DNA from 3 places in the Hydrogenophaga sp. SL48 genome. Region 3 is predicted to be linked to each of the others. Evidence: predicted binding sites of a transcription regulator. Region 3 holds the regulator's gene; each other region holds the start of a gene.
The links. Region 3 encodes FNR, which switches genes on or off when oxygen is low (the NO sensors DNR and NnrR bind a similar motif). Its sites were predicted from a motif close to TTGATNNNNATCAA; they were not measured.
Positions count from the first base shown of each region.

Region 1: the regulator FNR is predicted to act here: its motif matches at 1,305-1,318, upstream of IM738_RS01970 (bacteriohemerythrin).
Region 2: the regulator FNR is predicted to act here: its motif matches at 2,002-2,015, upstream of IM738_RS01555 (DUF3149 domain-containing protein).

Region 1 covers NZ_CP063400.1:408,105-413,855, reverse strand. Annotated here, with positions in the region: gene IM738_RS01980 (HDOD domain-containing protein) at 24-881, shown strand; gene IM738_RS01975 (DUF805 domain-containing protein) at 900-1,235, opposite strand; gene IM738_RS01970 (bacteriohemerythrin) at 1,355-1,864, shown strand; gene IM738_RS01965 (Crp/Fnr family transcriptional regulator) at 2,010-2,804, shown strand; gene IM738_RS01960 (ammonium transporter) at 3,004-4,206, shown strand; gene IM738_RS01955 (EmrE family multidrug efflux SMR transporter) at 4,216-4,551, opposite strand; gene IM738_RS01950 (low molecular weight protein tyrosine phosphatase family protein) at 4,644-4,985, shown strand; gene IM738_RS01945 (MFS transporter) at 5,023-5,751, shown strand, end outside.
Region 2 covers NZ_CP063400.1:331,056-336,806, reverse strand. Annotated here, with positions in the region: gene pdxA (4-hydroxythreonine-4-phosphate dehydrogenase PdxA) at 1-880, opposite strand, end outside; gene IM738_RS01560 (Nif3-like dinuclear metal center hexameric protein) at 884-1,666, opposite strand; gene IM738_RS01555 (DUF3149 domain-containing protein) at 1,793-1,942, opposite strand; gene IM738_RS01550 (trypsin-like peptidase domain-containing protein) at 2,120-3,277, shown strand; gene tatC (twin-arginine translocase subunit TatC) at 3,298-4,089, opposite strand; gene IM738_RS01540 (Sec-independent protein translocase subunit TatA/TatB) at 4,089-4,586, opposite strand; gene tatA (Sec-independent protein translocase subunit TatA) at 4,664-4,906, opposite strand; gene IM738_RS01530 (histidine triad nucleotide-binding protein) at 4,977-5,339, opposite strand; gene IM738_RS01525 (DUF4870 family protein) at 5,354-5,743, opposite strand.
Region 3 covers NZ_CP063400.1:1,304,765-1,310,515, forward strand. Annotated here, with positions in the region: gene IM738_RS06250 (OmpA family protein) at 1-240, shown strand, start outside; gene IM738_RS06255 (cbb3-type cytochrome oxidase subunit 3) at 255-392, shown strand; gene ccoP (cytochrome-c oxidase, cbb3-type subunit III) at 420-1,328, shown strand; gene ccoG (cytochrome c oxidase accessory protein CcoG) at 1,433-2,860, shown strand; gene IM738_RS06270 (nitrogen fixation protein FixH) at 2,893-3,192, shown strand; gene IM738_RS06275 (hypothetical protein) at 3,265-3,558, shown strand; gene fnr (fumarate/nitrate reduction transcriptional regulator Fnr) at 3,625-4,344, opposite strand; gene hemN (oxygen-independent coproporphyrinogen III oxidase) at 4,521-5,751, shown strand, end outside.

The DNA of each region.
Region 1 (5,751 bases), 900 kb from region 3:
GCAAAGACGCTTTGCTGGAGAGCGTGCGCAACATCCCCCGCCCTCCTCGTTCGATGCAGAAGTTGCTGTCGCCCGATTTTGTCGCGCGCGCCAGCTCCGCCGAACTGGGTGACCTCGTCATGGGCGAGCCCTTGATCGCCGGAAAGGTGCTCTCCACCGTCAATGCACCGTTCTACGGGCTGCGCACGCCCGTCACCAGCATCGGTCAGTCGGTGACCTTCCTGGGCATGAACTCCGTGCGCGGCATCTGTCTGCAATACATGCTGGAAGAGTCCTTCAAGCCCAAGCAGGCCGAAGCGCAGAGCAGCTTCGACGCCATCTGGCGCGCCAGCGCCATCGCGAGCGAGCTGTGTGTCCGACTCAGCAAGGCACTCAACCTGCCCGACCAGGGCGCGCTGTCCACCCAGGTGGTGCTCAGTTTCGTGGGACAACTTGCCACCGCCTCGCTGTTCCCGGCTTCGGCGCTGAAGTCATGGCTGTCTCACGGCCGCCTGGTGCGCGCCGGGCTGGAGCAGAAGGTGCTGGGCCTGAACTCGAGCGAAATTGGCTGTCTGTTGATGAAAAACTGGGAGTTGCCTGCCAGCCTGATCAGCGACGTCAGCTGCGTGAGCCAACAGCTGGTGACGTCGTACATGACCACCGATCCGGAGCGTGCACCCCGCATGGCGCTCGGCTACCTCTGCGCCCGGTTGGGCGAGCGCCTGGCGCTGAGCCAGCAGGGCACGCTGGAAGGCTATGACGTGAAGCAGGACACCGGTGTGGACACGCACCACCTGCGGACCGCCCTGGCCCACCCGGCCCTGGCACGACTGGAACAGGCCCTGGCCTCGCCTGAAATTCAGGCCGCGGTGCAGAAGATGATGGACACACCGGCGGCCTGAACCCGGTGCGCCTGCCCCTTACCGGGCGGGCGTGGGGCCAAAAGCGTTGTCGCCTTCGCTGGGCTGCACGGCCCAGTAAATCAGCACCAGCCAGCCGATCAGCGGGATCAGGGCAATCAGCTGCCACCAGCCGCTCTTGCCGATGTCGTGCAGGCGGCGGGCGCCCACGGCGATCGAGGGCAGCAGCGTGGCCAGCGAGAACAGGTTGCCGATCGTGCCCAGCCTGAGCACGCCCATGACGATGGCCACCGCAAACACAAACAGCACCCACCACCAGTATTCCGAACGCGTGGCGCGCCCCTCGAAGCCCACGTATTTGCTGAAACAGGTCTTGACCGCGTCGACAAAATTCATCTCGTCCTCCAGACAGTGTTGTTGAGCCGGCATGATAGTCCTGAGCCCCGGTGGCCGCCCCCCCCCCGCTTGACCTCCATCAAGCGCCGACCATCCCGAAACCGATACAGTCTCGACCCATGGACACCACCGCCACCCCAGAAGCCCCGATCTCGGCCGCCACCGGCCTGACCTGGAACCCCCAGCTGCGCACCGGCGATGACCGCATGGACGACACCCACGAAGAGTTCGTGGACATGCTCAACCGGCTGCTGGCCACGCCGCCTGCTGAGCAACTGCCGCTCTACCGCGAGTTCGTGGCGCACACGGTCGAGCACTTCGCGCAGGAAGAGCGCTGGATGCTGGCCACCGGCTTCTCGGCCGACAACTGCCACGCCTCGCACCACGCCACGATCCTGGAAACCCTCAACGCCGTGGTCGACCACTTTCAGCAGGGCGACACCGAGATCATCAACCGCCTGGCCGAGGCCCTCGTCGAATGGTTCCCGCAGCACGCCGCCAGCATGGACGCCGGCCTGGCCCTGCACATGAAGGACGTGGGCTTCGACAGCCGCACCGAAACCCTGGCCGACCCGGACCGCGTCAAGCCCGCCACCATGAGTGGCTGCGGCAGCGTCAGCTGCAGCTGAACGCCCCTCGCATCGCCGGCAAACGGTGATGCCCCCATCGTCTTCAACGTCGGCACGCCACCCCGAAGCCCCTGCGCGGCCGGCGCGGTAAGCTGGGTGCCCATTGGGGGGTTGTCACCCCAAGTCCAGCCACCAGAGCATCCGCATGTCCCCCAAGCCCCCGCCTCATCCCCGCCAGAACCACCTGCTGGCCGCCTTGTCACCCGAGGTGCAAGACCGGCTGTTTCCCTACCTGGAACTGGTGGCGCTGCCGCTGCGGGCGCTCATGTACGAATCGGGGCGCCCCATGCGCCACGTCTACTTTCCCACCGACGCCATCGTCTCGCTGCAGTACGTGATGGAAAACGGTGCGTCCACCGCGATCCTCGTGGTGGGCAATGAAGGCCTGCTGGGCATCACGCTGTTCATGGGCGGCGAGAGCACGCCCAGCCGTTCGGTGGTGCAGAGCGCCGGTCATGCCTACCGCCTGCCCCGGTCGCGGGTCAAGGAAGAATTCAAGCGCCACGGCGAGCTGCTGGTGCTGATGCTGCGCTACACGCAGGCACTGATCACGCAGGTTGCCCAGACCGCCGTGTGCAACCGCCACCACGCCATCGACCAGCAACTCTGCCGCTGGCTGTTGCTGTCGATGGACCGCCTGTCGAACAACCACCTGACGATGACCCAGGAGTTCATCGCCAACATGCTCGGCGTTCGCCGCGAGGGCGTGACGCAAGCGGCGCTGAAGTTGCAGCAGCTCGGGGTGATTTCGTACTCCCGCGGTCTGATCAAGGTCCTCGACCGGCCCCAGCTCGAAGCCCTCAGCTGCGAGTGCTACGCCGTGGTCAAGAAGGAAACCGACGTGCTGCTGCATTACCTGCCGCAGCGTCAGGTGATCAAGGACGCCACCACCATCCCGACGGTGACGCTCCCCACCGGCAGCGCTGTCGTGTCGGCCTGAGCCCGCCCGGCTCGGGGTCGGCCGGACCACCGCGCGACGCCGCCCACACCGCACCGGCTTCGCGCCATCGCACCACCAGAAGGCACCCGTGCATCCATGCTGGTGCAGTTCTTGCTATGGATTGGTGCGAATCGCCATGCAGGCCCTGTTTTGGCATTCAAACCGCACCAAAACAAGCTTTCTGCACGGAGATTCCCTCATGGACGCACTCAAACAGGGCGCCGATGCCTTGTTCATCCTGCTCGGCGGCATCATGGTCCTGGCCATGCACGCCGGGTTCGCCTTCCTCGAACTCGGCACGGTTCGCCAGAAGAACCAGGTCAACGCCCTGGTCAAGATCCTGGTGGACTTCTCGGTCTCCACCATCGCCTACTTCGTGGTTGGCTACGGCGTGGCCTACGGCGCCTCGTTCTTCGTGGGCGCCGAAACGCTGGCGCAGAAAAACGGCTACGAGCTCGTCAAGTTCTTCTTCCTGCTCACCTTCGCCGCCGCCATCCCCGCGATCATCTCCGGCGGCATCGCCGAGCGCGCCAAGTTCTGGCCGCAGCTGATCGCCACCGCCGTCATCGTCGGCCTGGTCTACCCCTTCTTTGAGGGCATCGCCTGGAACGGCCACTTCGGCGTGCAGGCCTGGATCACCGCCACCACCGGCTTCGCCTTCCACGACTTCGCAGGCTCCGTGGTGGTGCACGCGGTGGGGGGCTGGATCGCGCTGCCCGCGGTCATCTTCCTGGGCGCCCGCGCCAACCGCTACCGCAAGGACGGCGGTGTGTCGGCCCACCCGCCATCGAGCATCCCCTTCCTCGCGCTGGGCGCGTGGATCCTCTGCGTGGGCTGGTTCGGCTTCAACGTGATGAGCGCGCAGACGCTGGACAAGATCTCCGGCCTGGTCGCGGTCAACTCGCTCATGGCCATGGTCGGCGGCACGCTGGCCGCGCTGATCGCCGGCAAGAACGACCCCGGCTTCGTGCACAACGGCCCGCTGGCCGGACTGGTGGCCGTGTGCGCGGGTTCCGACCTGATGCACCCGCTGGGCGCGCTGGTGGTGGGTGCGGTGGCGGGCGCGTTGTTCGTGGGCATGTTCACGCTGACGCAGAACCGCTGGAAGATCGACGATGTGCTGGGTGTCTGGCCGCTGCACGGTCTGTGTGGCACCTGGGGCGGCCTCGCGGCCGGGCTCTTCGGCCAGCAGGCGCTCGGCGGTCTGGGCGGTGTGAGCTTCACGGCGCAACTGATGGGCACCACCCTGGGCGTGGCCTGGGCGCTGTTCGGTGGCGTGGTGGTCTACGGCACGCTCAGGGCGGTCATGGGCCTGCGCCTGAGCCCGGAAGAAGAATACGACGGCGCCGACCTGACCATCCACAAGATCAGCGCCACGCCGGACCGGGAAGTGAGCTGGTAGGCGCCAACGTCAGTGCGCCACCGAGCGAGAAAACAGGTTGATCACCAGCACGCCCGCCACGATCAGCCCCATGCCCAGCAGGGCCGGCGTGTCCAGCGTCTGCTTGAACACCACCCAGCCGATCAGCGAGATCAGCACGATGCCCACGCCCGACCAGATCGCGTAGGCCACGCCCGTCGGGATCGTGCCCAGCGTCTGCGCCAGGCAGTAAAACGCCACCGCGTAACCGACCACCGTCGCCACGCTCGGCCACCATCGCGTGAAACCTTCGGAGGACTTGAGCAGGCTGGTGGCGATCACCTCGGCCACGATGGCGGCGCCGAGGTAGAGGTAAGCGGTTTTCATGGGCTGCAATCTACGCCTGCAACACCCCTGCGGCAGGGACCACCCGGGCCGCTGGCGGAGGGGCCGGTGAAGCGATGCCCTACAGTGCGCGCATGCCTTCTGACCGCCTCAACGTGCTCTTCGTCTGCAGCCGCAACCAGTGGCGCAGCCCCACCGCCGAGCGCGTCTGGCGCCGGCACCCGGGGCTCAACGTGCGCTCGGGCGGCACCAGCCCCAACGCCCGCCACACCGTCTCGGCAGACGACATCCAGTGGGCCGACGTGATCTTCGTGATGGAGCACAAACACAAGTCGCGGCTCGCAGCCGAATTCACCGGCTGGCTGGCCCACAAGCCGGTTCACGTGCTCGACATCCCCGACGAGTACAAGTACATGGACCCCGAGCTGGTCGAGCTGCTGGAGCAGTCGGTCGGCGGCATCCTGAACATCGAATGACCCTGAGCGGCCTGAGCACCCCACCTCGGGCGATGGCATGAACTCCTCTCTTCCTTCCCCCTCTGCAACGCCCGCCAAAGCCACCCGCCGCGAGTGGTGGGGCCTGGCCATGATCGCCCTGCCCTGCCTGGTCTACGCCATGGACCTCACGGTGCTCAACCTGGCCGTGCCCGCGCTCAGCCGGGCGCTGGTACCCAGCGCCTCACAACTGCTGTGGATCATCGACATCTACGGGTTCTTCGTCGCCGGCTTCCTGATCACCATGGGCACGCTGGGCGACCGCATCGGGCGCCGCCGCCTGCTGCTGATCGGCGCGGCCTTCTTCGCCGTGGCCTCGGTGATGGCCGCGTTCGCGCGCACGCCCGCCGAGCTGATCGTGCTGCGCGCGCTGCTGGGCATCGCCGGTGCCACGCTCGCGCCGTCCACGCTCTCGCTGATTCGCAACATGTTTCACGACGAGACGCAGCGCCAGTTCGCCATCGGCGTGTGGATCACCGCCTTCTCGGTCGGCAGCGCCATCGGCCCGCTGGTGGGCGGCTGGCTGCTGGAGCACTTCTGGTGGGGCTCGGTGTTCCTGCCCGCCGTGCCGGTGATGGCCCTGCTGCTGGTCCTCGGGCCGCGCCTGCTGCCCGAGTACCGCGATGAAAACGCCGGCCGCATCGACGCGCCGAGCGTGCTGCTATCGCTGTCCGCCGTGCTCAGCCTGATCTACGCCGTCAAGGCCATGGCCGAACACGGGCCGAGCTGGGGGCGGCTGGCGTTGCTG
Region 2 (5,751 bases), 970 kb from region 3:
CTGGAATAAGTCCCTGGTCGTGGTACATCGCGACCACCACATCGAATTCGCCTTGACGCGCCCTCATGAACACCGTGTCGGGCGCGTGCGGCCCGCTCACGTTCAACCCCATGTCTTTCGCATGGTGTATGGCTGGAGAGATGATGTCGATTTCCTCTCGCCCGAAGAGCCCCCCCTCCCCCGCATGAGGGTTCAGTGCCGCCACCGCGATCCGGGCGTTTGGCATACCGCATCGCCCAAAATGGGCAGCGGTGATGCGAATGGTTTCAACCACGCGTTCCCGCGTGACGGCCTCCAGCGCCTCCCGCAGCGACACGTGAATGCTCACGAGCACGGTGGCGAGACCAGGGCTGCTGAGCATCATTCGCACGGGCATCTGGGCCAGCGTCACACCGGCATGCTCTGCTGACAAGGCCTGAAGAAACTCGGTGTGTCCGGGATGGGCGAGTCCGGCCGCCGACAGCGCCTCCTTATGGACCGGCGCCGTCACCATGGCGCGCGCGCCACCATGAAGAACAAGGTTCGCGGCATAGGCAATGCAATCCGCTGCGGCCCGTCCCGCCGTCGCACTGATGCAACCGAATGGAACCCGCTCCGACAAAACACAGGCCTGCACGGCACGCAACCGATCCGTAGGTGCCGTGGCCCACGCCCCCGCAGCAACCTCCTCCAGCACCAAGGCCTCATTCGCCATGCCTTCGAGCGCATGGGTCAAGTCGATGGCGCGCTGAAGGGTTGGGAGATCTCCTGCCACCAGCACCTGGTTGCGGAGTTCAGGACGCTCACACAATGCGCGGACGATGATCTCCGGACCAATGCCTGCCGGATCACCCATGGTGATGACCACCGGTCTTCCGGATGCGGCTGGCTTGCTGGTCATGTCTCAGGCGGGATTGGGGATATCGATGAAAAGATGTTCGATGTCCAGTTGATCGGCCACATGCGCCGCCACGGCAGGGGCACCATAACGCTCAGACGCGTGGTGCCCGCAGGCGATGTAGGCCACACCACTTTCCCGGGCATAGTGGGCCTGTGGCTCGGAAATCTCTCCGGTGATGAAGACATCCGCACCCGCGGCGATCGCCGCCTCGAAATACCCCTGCGCGCCACCCGTGCACAACGCGATGCGGTTCACAGCCCGATGCCCCTCTCCGATCAGGATCACAGACCGCCCCAGCACCACCTTCACATGATCAGCCAGTTGCGCCAACGAAGATGCACGGCACCCCAGAAACCCCAGTGACTGGTCGCCAAACCGCCCCTCTCCTGGATCGAACAAAGTCACCCCGAGGCGCTGTGCGAGCTGCGCGTTGTTGCCCAGCGAGGCGTGCGCATCCAGCGGCAGGTGGTAGGCGAAGAGGTTGATGTCGTGCGTCAGCAACCGGACAAGGCGCTGTTTCATCCAGCCGGTGACCCTGCCATCTTGGCCACGCCAGAACAGCCCATGGTGCACGAAGAGCGCATCGGCACCCACCTCAATGGCCGCGTCGATCAAGGCCAGGCTGGCGGTCACACCGCTGACCACCTTGTGCACCCTGGGACGTCCTTCGACCTGCAGGCCGTTGGGACCGAAATCTTTGAACAGGGCAGGTTGCAACAGCGCGTCAAACGCAGTGAGCAGGGTTTCGCGGGCAACGCCGCCCGACGGGGATGCAGGAATGGTCATGAGCGGGAGCCAATGGGGCCGGTCTGAACAAAAGCACGCGAAGTGCTTCCGGTGGAACCGCCCTATTCTGTCACCGCTCCGCGATGGCGGCGCACCGCTGCAGCCCGGATCGAATGCGATATCCCGTCAGCCCTGCGCGCGCTGAGCGCGCTCCGACTCTTCCATCTTGCGGTTGAAGAAGCGGTAGAACCAGATGGCCATCCCGATCATGAAAGTGATGCCGGCAATGCTGAACAAGCCGTAATCGGTAGAAAAAAGGTCGGCGATGGCTTTCATCGTGCGCTCCAGTCTTGGTGAACAGGCGACCATTGCACCGCCGATGCGCCAGAAACGCTTTGACGTGGGTCAATCGGCTTGAACGCCCAAAAGCCGTAACCATATGCAGGACAATGCAAACTCACAGTGGTTTCGCTGCCACCGCGGCGTCCACGCAAAACCGAAAACCTCTTTCTCATGAAACGCATCTGGCTGCTTTTTGCCCAATCCGTCACAGTGTTGCTGGCGGCCTTGTTCGTGGTGGCCACGCTCAAGCCCGAATGGCTCAACCGCAGCTCCGTGCTGCCAACCCTGGTTCCGGTCATTGAGTCGACCGGCTCAGTGCTTCCTGGCAGCAGCGCGCCAGCGGTCAACAGCCTGCGCGAAGCGGCCAAGGCAGCATCTCCTGCAGTGGTCAGCATCAACACCAGCAAGGCCCCTGAGAACGCCCCCCAGAGCAATGACCCGTGGTTCCGTTTCTTCTTTGGCGAACAAAATCAGGGACAGCCTCAGGCGGGACTCGGCTCAGGGGTGATCGTCAGCCCGGCCGGCTACATCCTGACCAACAACCATGTCATTGAGGAAGCCGATCAGATCGAGGTCATTCTCAACGATGGCCGCAAGAGTGCGGCACAGGTGATTGGCACCGACCCTGAAACCGATCTCGCCATTCTCAAGGTCGAATTGACCGGCATGCCCGTGATCACGCTCGGCAACTCGGATGCGCTGTCCATCGGCGATCAGGTGCTGGCGATCGGCAACCCTTTCGGCGTCGGGCAGACCGTCACCAGCGGCATCGTCAGTGCGCTGGGGCGCACCCAGCTGGGCATCAACACCTTCGAGAATTTCATCCAGACCGATGCCGCCATCAACCCAGGCAACTCCGGCGGAGCGCTGGTGGACATCAACGGCCACCTCATGGGCATCAACACGGCCATCTACTCGCGCTCAGGCGGATCCATGGGCATCGGCTTCGCCATTCCCACCTCCACCGCACGGAGCGTGATGGACGCCATCGTTCGGGACGGCAAGGTGACACGGGGATGGATTGGCGTTGAACCACAGGACCTGACCCCGGAACTGGCCGAGAGCTTCGCCGTCACACCGGGCACCGGCGTCATCATCACAGGAGTCTTGCAGAACGGCCCCGCCGCACAAGCGGGCATTCGACCCGGTGATGTGGTCACCCATGTGGCGGGCAAGCCCGTAGGCAATGTCGCTCAACTGCTCTCAGCGGTCGCCGCGCTCACACCCGACGCTCCAGCGAAACTGGAACTGGTGAGAAAAGAGACCAAGCTCAGTGTGGATGTCACCCCCGGCAAACGGAACTTGCCGAGACGTCAGGCAAACCGCTGATTTACCACGGGGGAGCGCAATCAACTTGCGGCGTTGTTCGCAGGCTCTTCAGGTGCAGCGGTGTTCCGAATGAACCACTGCGATCCCCAGATACCCAGCTCGTACAGCACACACATCGGTACCGCCAACGCCAGCTGCGAAATCACGTCGGGCGGCGTCACGACGGCGGCGACGATGAAAGCCACCACGATGAAATAGCCACGGAATTCCTTGAGCTGCTTGACCGTCACCATCTTCATCTTCACCAACAAGACCACCACAATTGGCACCTGAAAAGCCAAGCCAAAGGCCAAATACAGCGACAAAATCGCTTCCACATAAGAAGCGATGTCCGGCGTCGCGGCCACACTCTTGGGGGTGAACTGCTGGATGAACCCGAACATCTTGTCGAGCACGAAAAACTGCACAAATGCGATGCCGACGTAAGCCAGCAGACTGCCCAGAATGATCAGCGGCACCGCAAAGCGCTTTTCGTGGCTGTAGAGACCTGGTGCGACGAAGGCCCAGACCTGATACATCCACCATGGCAGCGACAGCAGCAGTGCGGCCATGGCCAACACCTTCAGCGGAATGAAGAAAGGCGAAAACACGCCCACCGCAATCAATTTCGCGTCCGGCGGCATGTGGGCACGGATCGGGACCGCAATCATGTCGATCAGTCCGCTCGGGCCGGGCCAGAACGCAAGGATGGCCATGCAAATGCCCAGCCCCACCATGCCGTAGAGCAAGCGATCACGCAGCTCCATCAGATGCTGGACAAAAGGCTGCTCTGTACCGGCGAGCTCGTCGGTGGATTTGTCGGTGTCGGACATCAGCGGAAAACAGAAGTGGAACGGGGCCGGAAACGGGCCACGCGAGCCGCGCCTGATTGTGTGCGTGTGCGCACTCCAACGCGGGCCTTGTACCACTGTGGCATGGCTTTTTGCTTGATCCGCCAGTTCTTCCGAGGGTGCTTGTAGCTTGGGTAAAGATCGACCCCTAGCCTGCCGAGCGAGTCGTCGTAGCCAGAGGACGGCGCGCCGTCCAGGCCGCTGGTGGCCTCTGACCAAGACTTCTCGAAGTCGTTGGCGCCACTGCTTACCGTGGTTTCAACATCCCGGGCGGCGCTCTCGACCGAATCTTTCATCTTCCTGAGTTCTTCGAGATCCATCGAGCGGTTGACCTCTGCCTTGACGTCGGCGACATAGCGCTGGGCTTTGCCAAGCAAGGCACCCACGGTTCGCGCCACCCGCGGCAGCTTCTCTGGGCCAATCACCACCAGCGCCACAGCGCCGATCAGGGCCAGCTTCGAAATACCAAGATCAATCATGGGTTGTCCGCACCGAAAGGACCCGGGAGACAGATCCTGAAAACGTCTAAGAAGCAGCGGTCAACGGCCTCAGGCATTCAGCTCTTCTGCTTGGCTTCGACGTCGATCGTATTCTTCTCGCTGCGGACGTCTTGCGTGACCTGCCCAGCGGGAGCCGATGCCGATTCGGCAGGGGGTTGCCCGCCATCCTTGATGCCATCCTTGAAGCCTTTGACCGCACCACCCAAGTCAGAACCGATGTTCTTGAGCTTCTTCGTGCCGAACACCATCACCACGATCAACAGAACGATCAGCCAGTGCCAAATGGAAAATGAGCCCATGAATATCTCCAGAAACAAGAATGTGCAGCGCGAAGCGCCGAGTGTCTGATTCTAAGCCCCGGTGAATGGTTCAACCGCGCAGCCAGGGACGTGGACCACCCATCACATGCCAGTGCAGATGCTGAACCTCCTGGCCTCCTTCTGCGCCGGTGTTGCAGACCATGCGAAAGCCCCCGTCGGGGTAAGGGTTGCAGCCCTGCTCCAGCGCCAGTTTCGGCGCAAGCACCATCAGCCGACCCATCAGGCGCTCGTGTTCGGGCGTGAGATGGGCCATCGAGGTGATGTGTTGCTTGGGCACAATGAGAAAGTGCACCGGTGCCCAGGGATTGATGTCGTGAAAGACGTACAGGTCTTCGTCTTCGTGAACCTTTTTCGACGGAATCTGGCCGGCGATGATCTTGCAGAAGATGCAGTTGGGATCGTGTGCGCTCATGTTGGTGATGGTGTTCAATCGGGCATGGCTTGGCTGGCGTTCATGCGCACCATGCCTTTGACGATGCGGTAGAGGAACCAGATCGAAATGACCGCCCAGGCGATGGCTCCGGGCAGGTACAGCAACAGGAACAACGGAGAGGTGACCACATAGAGCACACCGGCCCAGATCACGGTGCGGATGCGCCAAGCAAAATGGCTGGCCTGCCAGGTGCCTTCGGCGTCGCCCTTCTTCACCAGGTCAATGATCAACGCGACGATCAGCAGGCTCGCACCAACCTGTGCTCCAGGGACCACCGCCGCCACGGCCACCACCAGGTGCAACAGGTAGCTGACCCAGCCCACAGTCTTGAGGGACTCGGCCTTCTCGCTGTCAATGGCTTTCACGTCGATGACGTCGCTCATGTCGCTTC
Region 3 (5,751 bases):
CTGGCAGACGCGGCCAAGGCCGCCAAAGACGGCAAGAAGCTGACGGTGAGCGGTTTTCATGACTCGACCGGTGACCTCGCCACCAACCAGGAGCTGGCCAAGACGCGCGCTGTTGCGGTGCGTGACGCCCTCGTGGCTCTGGGCGTGGACGCTGCTCAGGTGGAACTGTTGAAGCCCACCGCGACCGAGGGCGGTGGTGCCAACCCCGAAGCCCGCCGGGTGGAAGTCAGCATTCAATAACGCGAGACACCATCATGGACATCAACGACCTGCGCAGCATCGTGACGGTGGTCAGCCTGCTGACCTTTGTGGGCATCGTGGTCTGGGCCTGGTCCAAACGGAACCAGGCCGGTTTCGAAGAGGCGGCGCGGCTGCCCCTCCACGACGACTAACCCGCAGCACCCAATAAGAGAAACATCATGAGCGACTTTACAAGTGAATTCTGGCATCTCTATGTGGGCGGTCTGACACTCGTCAGCATCATTGCCTGCCTGGTCCTGCTCTGGATCAGCGGCACCACCAAGGCCGCGACACACGGCGACAACACGACCGGGCACGTCTGGGACGGTGACCTGAAAGAGATGAACAACCCGCTGCCCAAGTGGTGGGTCTACCTGTTCGTCCTGACGGTGGTGTTCGCGCTGGTCTATGGCGTGCTCTACCCGACCTTTGGCAAATTCCAGGGCGTTCTGGGCTGGACGTCACAGGGCCAGCATGCCGCCGAAGTGGCCAAAGTCGAAAAGGCCATCGCGCCCATCTACGCCAAGTTCCAGGACATGAAGCCCGAAGCACTCGCCGGCGATGCCGCCGCGATGGCCATCGGCGAACGCTTGTTCATGAACAACTGCGCTCAGTGCCATGGTTCCGATGCACGCGGCGCGAAGGGCTTCCCCAACCTGGCCGACGGCGACTGGCTGTACGGCGGCTCGCCCGACGTGATCAAGACCACGCTCACCAACGGTCGCATCGGCGTGATGCCGCCCATGGCTGCCGCCGTGGGCACCGCTGAAGATGTGCGCGACGTGGCCAACTACGTGCTCAGCCTGTCCGGCAGCCCGCACGATGCGGTGCGCGCCTCACAAGGCAAGGGCAAGTTTGCGGCCTGCGCGGCCTGCCACGGGCAGGACGGCAAAGGCACCCAGGCCATGGGTGCTCCCAACCTGACCGATGGCATCTGGTTGCACGGCTGGGGCGAAGACGCCATCGTGCGCGCCGTGAACAATGGCTTCACCAACCAGATGCCCGCCCAGGCCGGCAAGCTGAACGAGAGCCAGATCAATGTGCTGGCCTCCTACGTCTGGGGCATGTCCAACAAGCCCGCGAAGTGATTCGCGCCTGATCGAGAAGGGGTCGCCGAAAGGCGGTCCCTTTTGGTGTTATTTACTGATATAGGCATGTTGTGAGCACCGCTTCTTCCGACGCCAACAAACCCATGGTTCCCGTTTCTGCTGGCAACCCCCAGGGCGGCGCCGCGGAAGATGAGGAGATGGTCTCCCTTTACGCCTCTCGGCAGAAGATCTACCCCCGATCCGTGTCGGGTCTGTTCTCCAAGTGGCGTTGGTTCACCGTCTGGATCACCCAGATCGTGTTTTATGGCCTTCCGTGGCTGGAGTGGAACGCGCGGCAGGCGGTGCTCTTTGACCTTGAAGCCCGCCGCTTTTACATTTTTGGCCTGGTGCTGTACCCGCAGGATTTCATCTACCTGACGGGGTTGCTGGTGATCTCGGCGCTGGCCCTGTTCCTTTTCACGGCCGTGGCCGGTCGCCTGTGGTGCGGCTACGCCTGCCCCCAGACGGTGTACACCGAGGTGTTCCTCTGGATCGAGAAGAAGGTCGAAGGGGATCGATCCGCCCGCATGCGGCTGGACAAAGCCGAGCTGTCTGCTCAGAAGCTGGGCAAGAAGTGGCTCAAGCACGCGTTGTGGATTCTGTTTTCGCTCTGGACGGGCTTCACCTTCGTCGGGTACTTCACGCCGATTCGCGAGCTGGCTGTGGTTTCCCTGGCCGCTTCTCTGGGGCCCTGGCAGACCTTCTGGATCTTTTTCTATGGCTTTGCCACCTATGGCAACGCCGGCTTCATGCGCGAGCAGGTGTGCAAGTACATGTGCCCCTATGCCCGCTTCCAGAGCGCGATGTTCGACAAGGACACGATGATCGTCACCTACGACGAGAAACGGGGTGAGCCGCGGGGACCGCGTTCCAAGAAAGCCGATCCCCAGGCGCTGGGCTTGGGCGCCTGTGTCGATTGCACGCTGTGTGTGCAGGTGTGCCCGACCGGCATCGACATCCGCAAGGGCCTTCAATACGAATGCATCGGGTGCGGCGCCTGCATTGACGTGTGTGACGAGGTGATGGACAAGGTGGGCTATCCCCGCGGACTGGTCAAGTACGCGACGCAGAACGGCATGGCCAATGGCTGGACGACGGCACAGATGGTCCGTCGAGGTCTGCGCCCGCGCGTGCTTGTCTACACGGGCATCCTGATGGCCATCACGACCGCCGTGATGGTGAGTCTGTACCTGCGCACCCCGCTCAAGGTGGATGTGATCCGTGACCGGGGCACGCTGGCCCGCATGGTGGAACAAGGGCGCATCGAGAACGTGTTCAGGTTGCAGGTCATGAACGCCACCGAGTCCACGCAGCGCTATGTGATTGGTGTCACCGGTCTGCCTGGCATCACCATCGCTTCCGAGAGCGAAGTGGAGGTGCTGCCCACCGAAGTGCGTTCTGCCGTCATTCGGGTGCAGGTGCCTCCGGGGGCGGCATCCACCGGTTCTCATCCCATCCAATTCGATGTCCGTTCGACAGGGGATGAGGTGTCTCAGGTGAAAGAAAAAGCCGCGTTCCTGATCCCCCGGTAAAGTGACACCCACCTTTCCACTCCGACACCCACATGAATCCCAACAACGCCGCTCCCGCCCAGTCTTCGCTGCCCATCCCCTGGTGGAAAGTGCCTCACATGTGGCTGGTGGTGGGCGGACCACTCGTGGTGGTGGTTGCAGCCATTGCCACGGCCATCATCGCCGTCAAGGGCGCTGATCCTGTGCTCAACAAGGCCGATTTCGAGCGAGACCTGAAAGCCGCTCATGCCCTGGACGGACAAGCCAAAGCCAAAGCGCTGGAAACCTTGCAGCCCGCGCAGCAGGCGCGCAACCACGCGGCCTCACCGCTGCCGGAGCCTGCGGCCAAATAACAGGGGCAGGCCGAGCCGCCGACCTCAAAGACTTCTTGAACTGACTTTCACCCCCTACGAGGAGACAAGAGCATGTGGTCACAGCGCTGGATGTGGATTGCCTGGCCAGCCTTTCTGGTGGCAGCGGTTCTGGAAATGATCGTGTTTGCGATGGTGGACCCCGGTGACTTGCATTGGTTTGGCAACCCGCTGGGGCTGTCCCGGCAGGCCATCTACACCTTGGCCTTCTTTGTGTTCTGGGGAATCACCATGGCCTCCAGCGCGCTGACCACCCTGTTGTCGATGTCACCCTTCGAGGTCAACCGATGCCCGGTGCCCGAGGCCGCGCGGCCTGAAAGCTGTGCACAAAACCGCTCCTGTCGCTGACGGCGAAAAGCCCAAAAGAAAACCCCGCCGGAGCGGTCCGGCGGGGTTTTCTTTTGAACGCTGAAATCAGCGGCAGGTCTGTGGATTCACGATCAGCTTGAGTGCTTCGGTGTCCTTGATGTGCACGTAGCGTTGCTTGACTTCAATGATGCCTTCCTCGACAAACTTCGAGAACGTGCGGCTGACCGTTTCCAGCTTCATGCCCAGGTAGCTGCCGATCTCTTCGCGCGTCATGCGCAGCACCAGCTCGGATTGCGAGAAGCCTCGGGCATGCAGGCGCTGCACCAGGTTGAGCAGGAACGCCGCCAGGCGTTCCTCGGCGCGCATGCTGCCCAGCAGCAGCATCACGCTGTGGTCTCGCACGATTTCGCGGCTCATGATCTTGTGCACATGGTGCTGCAGGGTGGTGAACTCCCGAGAAAGCTCTTCAACCTGATCGAACGGCATGATGCAGACCTCGGCGTCCTCCAGGGCGATGGCGTCACACGAGTGGCGGTCGCTCACGATGCCATCCAGGCCGATGATTTCGCCCGTCATCTGGAAGCCGGTGACCTGGTCCCGGCCGTCGGCGGTGGTCACACAGGTTTTGAAGAAACCCGAACGGACGGCATAGAGGGAGGTGAACTTGTCGCCGGTGTTGAACAAGGCCGAGCCCCGTTTGACGCGCCGACGGGCTGAAATGACGTTGTCGAGCTTGTCCATTTCGTTGGGGTTCAAGCCCATGGGCAAGCACAGCTCCCGCAAATTGCAGCTGGAACAGGCGACTTTGATGCTTTGAATGTCCATAAATATCCCGCAATTGGGCCGAAGCTTAACGCATGGGTGTCGCTGATGTCGATGTACCCATTCGTTTCGCTGGCGTCAGTCAGCAGAAACCCTTGGCTGTCATGCGCCCTTGATCTTGATCAAGGGCGCTCGAACGCGCCTGGGGCACATTCTCCTTCTGCATTGGAGAATTGCCTGTGAGTCACGCCATATCTGACGAATTGCTCAAGCGGTTCGATGTCCCTGGACCGCGCTACACCTCGTATCCGACGGCTGATCGGTTTGTGGAAGCCTTCACCGAAGCCGACTACATCCAGGCCCTGGAGCAGCGGCGAGCGGGCTCGATGGCCTTGCCGCTGTCCCTGTACGTGCATGTGCCGTTTTGCGAATCGGTTTGTTACTACTGCGCCTGCAACAAGGTGATCACCAAGCACCACGAGCGGGCGGAGGAATATTTGCGCTACCTCTCGCGTGAGGTCGACCTGCAGGTGCAGCACTTCGGCAAGGGCCACAGCGTGTCCCAGCTGCACCTTGGTGGCGGGACGCCCACCTTCCTGTCGGATGGCGAGCTCGAAGACCTGATGGCGATGATCCGCCGCAACTTCACGCTGGTGCCGGGTGGGGAGTATTCGATCGAGGTGGATCCCCGCACGGTGACCGGCCAGCGTTTGCAGACCCTCGCACGCCTTGGGTTCAATCGCCTGAGCTTTGGCGTGCAGGACTTCGATCCTGCGGTGCAAAAAGCCGTGCACCGGGTGCAGCCCGCCGAACAGGTGTTTGAACTGGTGGAAACCGCCCGCAAGATCGGCTTCGAATCGGTGAACGTGGACCTGATCTACGGCCTGCCACTGCAAACGCCGGAATCGTTCTCCCGCACGCTGGCGCAGGTCAACCAGCTGCGCCCTGACCGCATTGCGCTTTACGCCTACGCCCACCTGCCTTCGCGGTTCAAGCCGCAGCGCCGCATCATTGCGGCGGAACTGCCCAGCCCCGGGGACAAGCTGTCCATGCTCTCGGCCTCGCTGGATGCCATGAGCGAGGCCGGCTACGTGTATGTGGGCATGGATCATTTCGCGCTGCCCACCGATGCCTTGGCGGTGGCCAAGCGGCAGGGCCGCCTGCACCGCAATTTCCAGGGCTACAGCACACAACCCGACTGCGATCTCATCGCCCTGGGTGTGTCGGCCATCGGCCGCATCGGTGCGACCTACAGCCAGAACGCCAAGACGATCGAGGATTACTACGACGCTCTGGATCAGGGCCGGTTGCCGATCGTTCGCGGCTTGGCACTCACGCGCGACGATCTGTTGCGCAGGTCGGTCATCATGTCCTTGATGTGTCAGGGCCAGTTGCAGTACGAGCCCATCAACCTGGGGCATCTCATAGATTGCAAAAAGTACTTTGCCCGAGAACTTGAGGTCTTGGCCA